DNA from 4 places in the Massilia sp. METH4 genome. Region 1 is predicted to be linked to each of the others. Evidence: predicted binding sites of a transcription regulator. Region 1 holds the regulator's gene; each other region holds the start of a gene.
The links. The regulator sigma-54, encoded in region 1, starts transcription at its own class of promoters, with help from an activator protein. The targets are predictions, from matches to a motif close to TGGCANGNAANCTGCTTT.
Positions count from the first base shown of each region.

Region 2: a site for sigma-54 is predicted at 1,191-1,208, ahead of V6Z91_RS21025 (urease accessory protein UreD). Genes of this name have one in related genera too.
Region 3: a site for sigma-54 is predicted at 1,753-1,770, ahead of V6Z91_RS25270 (PEP-CTERM sorting domain-containing protein). Genes of this name have one in related genera too.
Region 4: a site for sigma-54 is predicted at 1,197-1,214, ahead of glnA (type I glutamate--ammonia ligase). Genes of this name have one in related genera too.

Region 1 is NZ_CP146614.1:2,363,809-2,366,799, forward strand. Features, by position in the region: gene lptA (lipopolysaccharide transport periplasmic protein LptA) at 1-29, shown strand, start outside; gene lptB (LPS export ABC transporter ATP-binding protein) at 29-787, shown strand; gene V6Z91_RS10480 (RNA polymerase factor sigma-54) at 838-2,307, shown strand; gene raiA (ribosome-associated translation inhibitor RaiA) at 2,408-2,764, shown strand; gene V6Z91_RS10490 (enoyl-CoA hydratase/isomerase family protein) at 2,898-2,991, shown strand, end outside.
Region 2 is NZ_CP146614.1:4,772,419-4,775,409, forward strand. Features, by position in the region: gene V6Z91_RS21015 (hypothetical protein) at 1-692, shown strand, start outside; gene V6Z91_RS21020 (hypothetical protein) at 879-1,109, shown strand; gene V6Z91_RS21025 (urease accessory protein UreD) at 1,239-2,102, shown strand; gene V6Z91_RS21030 (urease subunit gamma) at 2,115-2,417, shown strand; gene V6Z91_RS21035 (urease subunit beta) at 2,426-2,755, shown strand; gene ureC (urease subunit alpha) at 2,779-2,991, shown strand, end outside.
Region 3 is NZ_CP146614.1:5,760,398-5,763,388, reverse strand. Features, by position in the region: gene V6Z91_RS25275 (IS1595 family transposase) at 17-991, shown strand; gene V6Z91_RS25270 (PEP-CTERM sorting domain-containing protein) at 1,069-1,590, opposite strand; gene V6Z91_RS25265 (GNAT family N-acetyltransferase) at 1,977-2,471, shown strand; gene V6Z91_RS25260 (hypothetical protein) at 2,539-2,760, opposite strand; gene V6Z91_RS25255 (BLUF domain-containing protein) at 2,948-2,991, shown strand, end outside.
Region 4 is NZ_CP146614.1:3,076,164-3,079,154, forward strand. Features, by position in the region: gene V6Z91_RS13630 (TonB-dependent receptor) at 1-314, shown strand, start outside; gene V6Z91_RS13635 (rhodanese-like domain-containing protein) at 484-939, opposite strand; gene glnA (type I glutamate--ammonia ligase) at 1,284-2,699, shown strand; gene V6Z91_RS13645 (DUF4124 domain-containing protein) at 2,796-2,991, shown strand, end outside.

The sequences.
Region 1 (2,991 bases):
CGCCGGCCGCGCCGGCAGCGGGGGACTGATGGACGGAGCGCAACAGAATTGCAGCACGCTGATCGTGCGTGGCTTGCAAAAGAGCTATGGCAAGCGGCAGGTGGTGCACGACGTGTCTTTGCAGCTGGCGTGCGGCGAAGTGGTGGGCCTGCTGGGTCCGAACGGCGCGGGCAAGACCACGTCGTTCTACATGATCGTGGGCCTCGTCGCCTCGGACGCCGGCACCATCGACCTCGACGGTACCGACATCTCGACGCTGCCGATCCACAAGCGCGCCACGCTCGGCCTGTCCTACCTGCCGCAGGAAGCCTCCGTGTTCCGCAAGCTGACGGTGGAGGACAATATCCGTGCCGTGCTGGAGATCCAGAAGGTCAATGGCAAGGCCTTGCCGAAGGCCGACATCGATGCGCGGCTGAACGCGCTGCTGGCCGACCTGCAGATCGAGAAGCTGCGCGAGAACACGGCGCTGTCGCTGTCCGGCGGCGAGCGGCGCCGCGTGGAAATCGCCCGCGCGCTGGCCACCAACCCGCGTTTCGTGCTGCTCGACGAGCCGTTCGCCGGCGTGGACCCGATCGCGGTGATCGAAATCCAGCGCATCGTGCGCTTCCTGAAGGAGCGTGGCATCGGCGTATTGATCACGGATCACAACGTGCGCGAAACGCTGGGCATCTGCGACCGGGCGTATATCATCAATCAGGGCAGCGTACTGGCTTCCGGCCGGCCGGACGACATCATTGCCGACGAATCCGTGCGCCGCGTTTATCTGGGTGAACATTTCCGCATGTGATCCACCATTTCCAGCCCTTGAACGCAGCCCTTGAACGTTATTGATCAGCCATGAAACAGTCTTTGCAACTGCGCACTTCCCAGCATCTCGCGCTGACGCCGCAACTGCAGCAGTCGATCCGGCTGCTGCAATTGTCCACGCTGGAGCTGCACCAGGAACTGGAACAGCTGCTGACCGATAACCCCCTGCTCGAGCGGCTCGACGATCCGCTCGACCGCTCGGTGCGCCTGCTGGCCGATGGCGCGATCAATACCTCGCAGGGCGGCACCGAGGCGCCGCCGGAGGGCGGCCCGGCGCACGACGCGCCGGCCGCGCCGGAACCGGAGGCGTATGACGGCGGCGATGGCGAAGGGCTGGCCACCGGCGACCTCGACTGGGGCAGCGCCGGCAGCGGCAAGGGCCCGGACGACGACGATGCCCGCCCGCAGCTGGAAGCGAGCCACCGCAGCCTGCGCGAGCACCTGATGGAGCAGATGCGCGTCACGGTCCTCGAATCCCGCGATCGCGCCCTGGTGGAACTGATCATCGACGCGCTGGACGACAACGGCTATCTCGAAGAGAGCCTGGAAGAGATCCATGAACGCTTGCCGGAAGAGCTGGAAATCGAGATCGACGAGTTGCGCACGGCCCTGAAACTGCTGCAGAGCTTCGACCCGCCCGGCATCGGCGCCCGCAACGCCTCCGAATGCCTGGCGCTGCAGATCCGGCGCATGCCGAACGTGCCGCTGGTGACCCGCCGCATGGCGCTGTGCATCGTCGAAAAACACCTGCAATGGTTCGCCCAGCGCGACTTCAACAAGCTCAAGAAGGCGCTCGATTGCGATGACGAAGACTTGCGAGAGGCGCAGGCCGTGATTCGCCAATGCAATCCGCATCCGGGCGCCGCCTTCGCACCCGACGTGTCAGACTATGTGGTACCGGACGTGGTGGTGAAGAAAGGACGCAACGGCTGGGTCGTCACACTGAACAACGACGTGATGCCGCGCCTGCGTGTCAATGCGCTGTATGCCAGCCTGCTCAAGCAGGGCAAGGGCGAATCGCAGATGAGCGCCCAGTTGCAGGAAGCCAAGTGGCTCATCAAGAACATGCGCCAGCGCTTCGACACCATCCTCCGCGTGGCCCAGGCCATCGTCGAGCGGCAGAAGAACTTTTTCTCGCATGGCGCTGTGGCAATGAGGCCCCTTGTGTTGCGCGAGATTGCTGATACACTGGGCCTGCACGAGAGCACTATCTCTCGGGTAACAACTCAAAAATACATGCTGACCCCTCACGGCATGTTTGAGTTGAAGTACTTTTTTGGCAGCCATGTCGCAACCGAAGCTGGTGGGGAAGCTTCCTCGACTGCGATCAGGGCGCTGATTGTGCAATTCACAGGAGCCGAAGACCCGAAGAACCCTTTATCCGACAGTAAGATTGCGGACATGCTGGGTGAACAAGGCATGGTGATTGCACGGCGCACCGTCGCCAAGTATCGCGAAGCATTGAAAATCCCTCCAGTCAGCCTCCGCAAGTCTTTGTAGTCACTCTTTGCTTTTCATGCAGTGCATGGGTTCCTCTGCGCCGCCGTCTTGATTGGTGGAGACCGCACGAACCTGTAAATATTTCTTTAGGAGTGTGTGTATGAATCTGACTATCAGTGGACACCATATCGACGTTACCCCTGCCATTCGCGAGTATGTGCAGAACAAGCTGGAACGCGTTAGACGCCATTTCGATCAGCTGATCGATGTAAGTGTGATCCTGAGTGTAGATAATCTCACCGAGAAAGAAAAAAGGCAGAAGGCGGAAATCAATCTGCGCATGTCGGGCAAAACGGTATTCGTCGAAAGCGTCGCGCAAGACTTGTATGCGGCCATCGACACGCTGATCGACAAGCTGGACCGCCAGGTCATGAAGCACAAGGATAAAGTGCAGAACCACAATCACGAAACCATCAAGCACCTGAGCGAGAGCGAGATCCCCGCGTCGCCCGCATAACGACGGGCGCAGGTCTGCTGCAACAAAAGGGCGCGCGATGCGCCCTTTGTTATGTCAGCACTGAAGGATTTATGCCACACCCTTCGCATCCATGGCTAGAATGAGGCCAATAACGACAACGATGCGAGACACCATGACCGACCACGTCCATACGAAGGTGCGCAACGGCACCGGCTTCATCACACTCGACCGTCCCAAGGCATTGAACTCGCTGTCGCTCGACATGA
Region 2 (2,991 bases), 2.4 Mb from region 1:
AGTCGCCGGCGGCCGCCGTGCGCGAACAGTTCTGCAAGATCGCGACCGGCGTCGCCACCGCGGCGGCTCCGCAAGACGGCACCATGCCCGCGGCAGCCGCACCGGCGGAGGGCGCGGCGGGACGACAGCTCTGCCTTGCCAGGGCCTGCCTGGGAATGACCGCGGCGCAGGTGGCCGCGCTGGACCTGCAGCCGCCGCCGACCGTCAAGTTCCGTTTCCATGCCGGCTATGACAATGCCTACGGGCTGGACCCGGCCGGCGGCCGGGTGACGTTTTCCGACATGGGGGAGGTCGACAGCAAGCTGCTGCGCCAGTTCGCTTCCACCGTGAAGACGATTTGCGCGATGAGCTTCGCCAGTGCCCGCCTCAGGGCAAGCGATGGCCAGCCGATCCGGCTCGTCCTGCGTCCCACGATCAGGGATGGAAAGGGCGTCCTGGTCCTGACCCAGATCGACCGCTCGCTGCCGGCCAATTTGAGCGCGTCGGAGCGGCAGCGTTTCGAAGCGGCGCCACGGGCCCAGTATGGCGACGCCTTCAGCGCCGCCTTTCCCACCACGTTCAGCGAACCGGCTGCCGGGATCGAGGAGGGCGGAACGGGCCGCGCGTTACGGCTGAGCCTGCCGCACGAAACGAATGTGGCGGCGCAACTGCTGGAGCAACCCGGCTGCTCCGCGACACCGCGGCTCGATTGATACCGGGCGCTGGGGGCGGGGTGGAGTGTGGTGCCGGCGCACCATATCGGCACTCCATACCGCGGCGCGACCACTGAAGCGTACACATTGGTGCGAAAAGATAATATATTTGTGAAAGATTGTGTTATTGCTCAGTGGACACTGAGCAACGCATTGATTGTTTCTCCACTACAACGGAACCACACCATGCCGCTCTACCAGATCTGGTACAACGACAATGACAACCCCCTGGTCGTCGACACGCCCTACCGCCTGCGCGATATCGAAATCGCCGGCGAAATCGTCCGCAATGAACACCGCCAGAACCGCCAGAGCGCCGATCCCGCCGGCCTGACGGTGCGCGAATTCCTTCGCGTAAACGGCCTGCGCAACGTGCGTTACACGCTCGACGAAAGCGAGCCGGTCGACCTGAAGTAAGTTTTTTTCCTCTACAATGCACCACGGCAGTGCGCATGCTCTGCCGTGGTGCATCGCGGGGCGTCCCTGCCCCAAAAATGCTGGCACGTAACTTGCTCGGAGTACAGGGTTATCATTGATCTACCCTTTATGCCCGACTGTACGGAACGCCTGCCCCTCCCGTCCGCCGACGCGACTCCCCAACATGGCGCGTGGCAGGCAAAGCTCACGCTGGCGTTTACCCGCGATAGCGATACCACGCGCCTGACCCGCCGCGAGCACCGTGGCCCGCTGCGCGTGCAAAAGCCGCTGTATCCCGAAGACCCGGCCGTTTGCCATGCGATCGTCGTGCACCCCCCCGGCGGTGTCGTGGGCGGCGATGAACTTGCCATCGATGCCGTGCTTCAACCGAATGCCTGGGCCGTGCTGACCACGCCCGGCGCCGGCAAGTGGTACCGCGCCAACGGTCGTGTGTCGCGCCAGCGCGTCAATCTGGCGGTGGCGGCCGGCGGCGTGCTCGAATGGCTGCCGCAGGAAACCATCTTCTTCGACGACGCCCACGTGGAGCTCGAGCACCACGTGACGCTGGCGCCCGACGCGAACTATCTCGGCTGCGAGATCCTGTGCCTGGGGCGCCGCGCCTCCGGCGAATCGTTCGCGACCGGGCGCGTCGGCCAGCGCACGTCCGTGCGGCGCGGTGGCCGCCTGCTGTGGTGGGAGCAGGGCGCGCTGACGCCCGCGGCCGTCGCCAGTCCGCTGGGCCTGGCCGGGCACACCGTGTCCGCCATGCTGCTGGCCGTTGGCAGGCCGGTCCCGAGCGACACCGTGGCCGCGCTGCGCGCGCTGGCGGACGGCCCGTGCTGGGGCGTGACGCAGATGAAGAACGTGCTGTGCGTGCGCTGGCTGGGCCACGACAGCGAGGCCGCGCGCGAGCTGATGCTGGCAGCCTGGCGCATCGTGCGCCCGGCCGTGCTGGGGCGCGAGGCGATCGACCTGCGCAGCTGGCGCACCTGAAGAAAGAATCCCATGGACCTGACTCCCCGCGAAAAAGACAAGCTGCTGATTTTTACGGCCGGCCTGCTGGCCGAACGCCGCCTGGCACGCGGCCTGAAACTGAATTACCCCGAAGCGGTGGCGCTGATCACGGCCGCCATCATGGAAGGCGCGCGCGACGGCAAAAGCGTCGCGCAGCTGATGTCCGAGGGCACGCAAATCCTGACCCGCGACCAGGTAATGGAGGGCATCCCCGAGATGATCCCCGATATCCAGGTCGAAGCGACTTTCCCGGACGGGAGCAAGCTGGTGACCGTCCACAACCCGATACCGTGAGGTGAAACATGATCCCGGGTGAATACAAACTGAACGACGGCGAGCTGCCGATCAACGATGGCCGCGAGACCGTGACCATCGTCGTCGCCAACGTGGGCGACCGCCCGATCCAGGTCGGCTCGCATTTTCACTTCTTCGAGGCGAACAACGCGCTGTCGTTCGAACGCTGGAAGGCCTACGGCAAGCGGCTCAACATCCCGGCCGGCACGGCCGTGCGCTTCGAGCCGGGCCAGCAACGCACCGTGGAACTGATCGCGGTGCAGGGCGACCGCGAAGTCTATGGCTTTGCCGGCCAGGTCATGGGCAAGCTGAAGGACAACCCCGATCAGTCGGAATAAAAACAGCAGAATAAGGAGATCAGATGGCAACCATTTCCCGCCGCGCCTACGCGGAGATGTACGGGCCCACCACGGGTGACCGCATCCGCCTCGCGGACACGGAGCTGTTCATCGAGATCGAGAAGGACTACGCCATCTACGGCGAGGAAGTGAAATTCGGCGGCGGCAAGGTGATCCGCGACGGCATGGGCCAGTCGCAGCGCGTGCATGCCGACGTGATGGACACGGTGATTACC
Region 3 (2,991 bases), 3.4 Mb from region 1:
ATATCAGGAGGCCGAAATGGGGACTGCGGATTTCCGGGTGGTGTTTAAGGCGTTGTCCCAGCTCCAGCTGGCAGCGGGAGAAGTAGCGACCTTGCGGGAATTCCTGGCCACCGTCACACACCCTGGCCAGTGCGTCGCCCTGATCGAGGCGGCGGCGGGGAGACCCCCTTGCCCGCATTGCGCCTGCTCTCATTGCCATCGCAGCGGCAAGGCCAACGGCCTGCAACGCTATCGGTGCATGGGATGCCGGAGCAGTTATAACGCGTTGACCGGCACGCCCCTGGCCCACCTCAAGCGGCGCGACAAATGGCTGGCGTACCTGCAATGCCTGATCGAATCAACGACAGTGCGCACGGCGGCCAAACGCGTGGCGGTGGCGAAGTCGACCAGTTTTCGATGGCGGCACCGGTTCATTGCCGCCGTCCGGCGGGAGCGGCGCCCCGAATTGTCAACGGTCGTGGAGACCGATGAAACTTATCATTTGGAATCGCAGAAGGGATCGCGCCACTTGGACCGCCCGGCCCGCAAGCGCGGCGGCAAGGCGACCCGGCGCGGCACCAGCCGCGAGCTCGACTGCATTCTCGTCGCCCGCGACCGCAACAAGCTCACGTACGACTTCGTGACCGGGCGCGGACCGGTCAGCGCGGGGCAACTGGCCAAGCACCTGTTGCCCGTAATGGCGCGGGACGTCATTCTCATCAGCGATGGCGCCATTGCCTACCAGGCGTTCGCGCGGCAGGCCGGCATCACGCACGAATCAGTCAACGTGCAGCGCGGCGAGAGGGTTCGAGAGGCCATCCACATTCAAAATGTTAACGGCTGGCATAGCCGCTTTAAGACATGGCTGCGCCGGTTCAACGGTGTAGCCAGCCGCTACCTGGCCAATTACACCGGCTGGCAACGCGTGCTGGACGCTGGCGCGCCCACCACGCCGTCGCACTGGCTGGCCGTCGGGGTGGCGCCGGGCAAGCAAGGCTCAGGCCGCTACTGACAGCGACCGGATTCAGAAGTTCCGTGATTACGGGAAAGCCTAGCGTCCGCGAACAGCGCCTTTTTTTTCGCCGGCGATCAGCCCCGGCGGCGCTTCAGGGCGGCGAGGATGCCCAAGCCGGCGATCAGCATGCCGAACGTCTCGGGTTCCGGTACCGGCGAGGTGACGCCCGACAGCGTCGTCGTGCCGAGGCGCACGGTGCAGCAGTCGGTCTGCTCGGTGGTGAGGACCACCTGGCCGTCGGCGAAGATGTCCAGTTCCGCGCCCGTGAATTCATAGCTCCAGGCTTCCGGGCCCGTCGTCCAGCAGAACGCGGTCTTGTCGGAGCAGCTGGCGACCAGGATGCCGTCCGCGAACACGGAGTGCACCGACGTGGAGCTGACGAGGCTGTTCCCGAACGTGCCATCGATGCGCGCGGAAGTGACGGCCTGGCCGGCGAGGTCGAAGGTGAACACGCCGACGGTTTGCACGGTGTTCGCGCCGGAGCCGGAAAACTGCGGCAACGTGTCGGAGAAAGTGCCCGCATGGCTTGCCGAGGCCACGACGCAGCCGGCAAGGGCGGCCGCGATCCGGCCGACCAGTTTCTGTTGTTTGGTCATTTCCATTCCTGGTTTGTTTTGGTTTCGAGGGAAAGTCAGGTTGCGGCCACACCCAGCAGGTGTGCCTGGCAGTCCACGGGAGAGCAGGCAGCACCGTCGGCCGCGCTTGCTGTCGATTCGACATGCAAACTCGACAATATTAACGGGCTTTTAACGGCTTATCAAACAGTTATTGTGCCTGTCGGTTTCATCCCCCCTGGGCGCCGGTGCGACCCTTCCGCGCAACCAGCATGGCAGGGTAAGCCTGCGGCCGCTTCGTTCTCGTTTAGAATCCACGGCCCAGCTATAAGAATCCGGACTGACAACCTTCGCCCTGTCGATATCGTCCGGTCCCGAGCCGTATGCGCAATGCCACTATCTTTTGTCCCGCGACCGAGGCGCCGCGCATGCTTCGGCGCGACGACCTGCCGGCCCTGCTGCACATCCAGAGAGCCTGCTACGACGCCGCTTTCATCGAAAGCGGGGAGGTCTACGCGCGCCGCCTGGCCAGCCCGGCCAATTGTTCGCTCGTGATCGAGCGCGATGGCCGGGTGTGCGGCTACCTGGCTGCATACCGGTCGTCGCTCGGCAAGGTGACCCCGCTGCACGGCGATTTCGAGCGTACCGACGGGGTGCCCGATACGCTCTACCTGCACGACATGGCGGTGCTGCCGGCGTTTGCCGGCCAGGGACTGGCGCGGGCATTGCTCGAAGCGCTATGGGAGGGAGGAAGAGCGTGGGGATTGCGCCATACCGCGCTGGTTTCCGTGCAGGATTCCAGCGACTACTGGGCCAGGCACGGGTATGCGCCGCGGCCGGTGCCTGATGCACGGCAGCTTTCCCGGCTGGCCAGCTATGGCGATCGTGCGGTCTACATGGTGCGCGCGCTGGATCATTGCTGACACCCGGTTTTCGCCGGCCATCGTTCACGCCGCTATCCAGCGCAATCGCTGCCGGGCCACGGGCCGGTCATTCGTCGGCGTGGAAGAACGCGCAGATCGAACGGAACCCGGCCCAGCCACCCATCAGGATGACGAATGTCAGCAGCAACGTCCCCAGCAGCCCGATGCGATGGTCCCCGACCCCAGCCGGCGGCATGAGGTAACGCAATGGCAGCCAGAGCAGGCAGGCAATGCAGACGGCCCAGGCAACCACCGCCAGGACGTGAAATGTTCGACACCGCGCGTTCACGCACCTTCTCCCCGATCCATCGATGCGCCAAGCATAGTGCAAGGCGCGTTAAGGAGGCGTTATGCAGGCGGGCCGGCGGGGCGTCGCGCCGGGCCAACGGTATCGCATGTTTCTCCCACGCGCCGATCTGAAGTGAGATATATTCCACACGGAAACAATTTTGCTCCTAACTTCAGCACCCTTCATCATGTCACTGCACCAACTCGTCTACCTCAGCCAGTCGAACGGCAA
Region 4 (2,991 bases), 710 kb from region 1:
CCGCCAGCGGCACCTGGAACCTGGGCCCGTGGGGCGCCACCTTGCGCGCCACGCGCTACGGCAAGATCCTCACGCCGGGCACGACGCCGGCGCTCGACCACACGATGTCGGCGAAAACGCTGGTGGACCTGGAAGGGCGCTGGAAGATCAATCAGTCGCTGTCGCTCGCAGTGGGTGCCGAAAACCTGTTCGACCAATATCCGGACGCCTACCCGGCCAACCTGAACGCGACCGGCAACGCCCCGTTCACGAACTACTCGCCGTTCGGCCGCTCCGGCCGCTTCGTGTACGCGCGCCTGACGTACGCGCTGTAAGCTTTACGGCTGAGCTCGTGTCCCCTTGGTGCCAGGCACCGTGGGACACGAGCTCAAGCGTGGTAACGCCTGTTTGCACCGAGATGGGTGCAGTTAGGCGAACAACATCGCTTCTACAGTCGAGCCCGTGTCTCGCGGTGCCTGGCACCACGAGACACGGGCTCATCTATCAAGCGCCTACCCAGGGTAAGCCCGCCTTGCACCACCCGCCAACCGTCTTGCGATGCCCCTCGGCATCCTTGTCCCCTTCAAACCCTTCCAGGATATCGAAGCTGTTCGCGAAGCCATTCTCGGTGGCCAGCTTGGCGGCGTGCCGCGAGCGCACGCCCGAGCGGCACAGGAACAGCAGTACATCGTCCTTGCCGGCCACCTGGGATAACTGCTGGATAAACTCCGGATTCGGCACGCCGCCCGGATAGGTGCTCCATTGCACGGCGCCATGCTGTGCGTCATTGACCGCCACGCGCCCGACCCAGTCGCGCTCGGCATTGGTGCGCACATCGATGAGGCGTACTGCCGGGTTACCCTGGATCAGCTCGTGTGCTTCCTGGGGCGTGACCGCTCCAGCATAGGGCAGGCCATTGCCGCGCTCGCGGGCGCGCTCAAGAATGTCGTCGGTGCTCATTTGGCGTTAAATCCTCGGGATCTGTATTCATCGTCGGCAGCAGGTCGTCTGCTTAAAATTTCAGCTGGACACTAATGCCACATTTTGGGGCGCATCGCCCAAATCTGGTGCAAAATATTCCACTTGCACCAAAATCGGGCAGCTGAGTCGGTGCGCAATTCTGGTGCGTTTTACCGAGCGTTTCCGTACGGACGATTTTAGTTTCCGTAGGGAGCAAGATCAATGTAACTCGCCGCATATCGATAGTAGCTTTACGCTGGCACAGTTCATGCATTAAGGTAGGCGAGTTTCCGCCGCACCATGGAGTCATGTGACGGCAGCCCTTTTCACTTAGGAGATAAGTAATGGCACGCACCGCCGAAGAAGTCCTGAAGATGGTCAAAGACAACGAAGTCAAATTCGTTGATTTCCGTTTTGCCGATACCCGTGGTAAAGAGCAGCACGTCACCGTGCCCGTGTCCCACTTCGATATCGACAAGTTCGAAAGCGGCCACGCTTTCGACGGTTCCTCCATCGCAGGCTGGAAAGGCATCGAAGCATCCGACATGATCCTGATGCCGGACCCGTCCACCGCGAACATCGACCCGTTCTTCGAAGAGACCACGCTGTTCATGCAGTGCGACGTGATCGAACCTTCGGACGGCAAGGGCTATGACCGCGACCCGCGCTCGATCGCCAAGCGCGCCGAAGCCTACCTGAAATCCTCCGGCCTGGGCGACACCGCCTACTTCGGCCCGGAACCGGAATTCTTCATCTTCGACTCCGTGAAGTGGAAGATCGACATGTCCGGCGCCATGGTCAAGATCGACTCCGACGAAGCTTCCTGGTCGACCGACAAGGACATCGAAGGCGGCAATAGCGGCCACCGTCCGACCGTCAAGGGCGGCTACTTCCCGGTCCCGCCGGTCGACTCGTTCCAGGACATGCGCTCGGAAATGTGCCTGATCCTCGAATCGATGGGCATCCCGGTCGAAGTGCACCACCACGAAGTGGCGGGCGCCGGCCAGAATGAAATCGGCACCAAGTTCTCGACCCTGGTCGAGCGCGCCGACTGGACGCAGAACATGAAGTACGTGATCTGGAACGTGGCCCACAGCTACGGCAAGACCGCCACTTTCATGCCGAAGCCTGTCGTGGGCGACAACGGCTCGGGCATGCACGTGCACCAGTCGATCTGGAAAGACGGCAAGAACCTGTTCGCCGGCGACGGCTATGCCGGCCTGTCCGACTTCGCGCTGTACTACATCGGCGGCATCATCAAGCACGCCAAGGCGCTGAACGCGATCACCAACCCGGGCACGAACTCGTACAAGCGCCTGGTGCCTGGCTACGAAGCGCCGGTGAAGCTGGCCTACTCGGCACGCAACCGTTCCGCATCGATCCGTATCCCGCACGTGGCAAACCCGAAAGGCCGCCGCATCGAAACGCGCTTCCCGGACCCGCTGGCCAACCCGTACCTGTGCTTCGCCGCCCTGATGATGGCCGGCCTGGACGGCGTGCAGAACAAGATCCACCCGGGCGAAGCAGCGTCGAAAGACCTGTACCACCTGCCGCCGGAAGAAGACGCGCTGATCCCGACCGTCTGCGCCTCGCTGGAAGAAGCGCTGGATCACCTGAACAAGGACCGCGAGTTCCTGACCCGCGGCGGCGTGTTCACCGATTCGATGATCGATGCCTACATCGAACTGAAGATGACGGAAGTGACCCGCATGCGCCAGACCACGCACCCGGTCGAATTCGACATGTACTACTCGCTGTAATGGCGACGCTGCCGGAGAAAACAGGCCGGTAGCAAACAGCGCGGGGAGGGCATCAGCCATCCCCGCGTTTTTTTTCGGTTGTTGTATAGTCGGGGCATGATCGCACGCTGCTCGTTGTTACTGGTTTTGCTCACGGCCACGGCTGCTGCCCAGGCGCAGATCTACCGCTGCACGGACGCCGAAGGGCGCAAGGAATACACGGACCGCCAGATCCGCGGCAAGGCTTGCGTGCTGCTGGATTTGCCGAACGCGGCCATTCCCGCGCCGCCGCCGCGCGCCGCGGAGCCCTTGG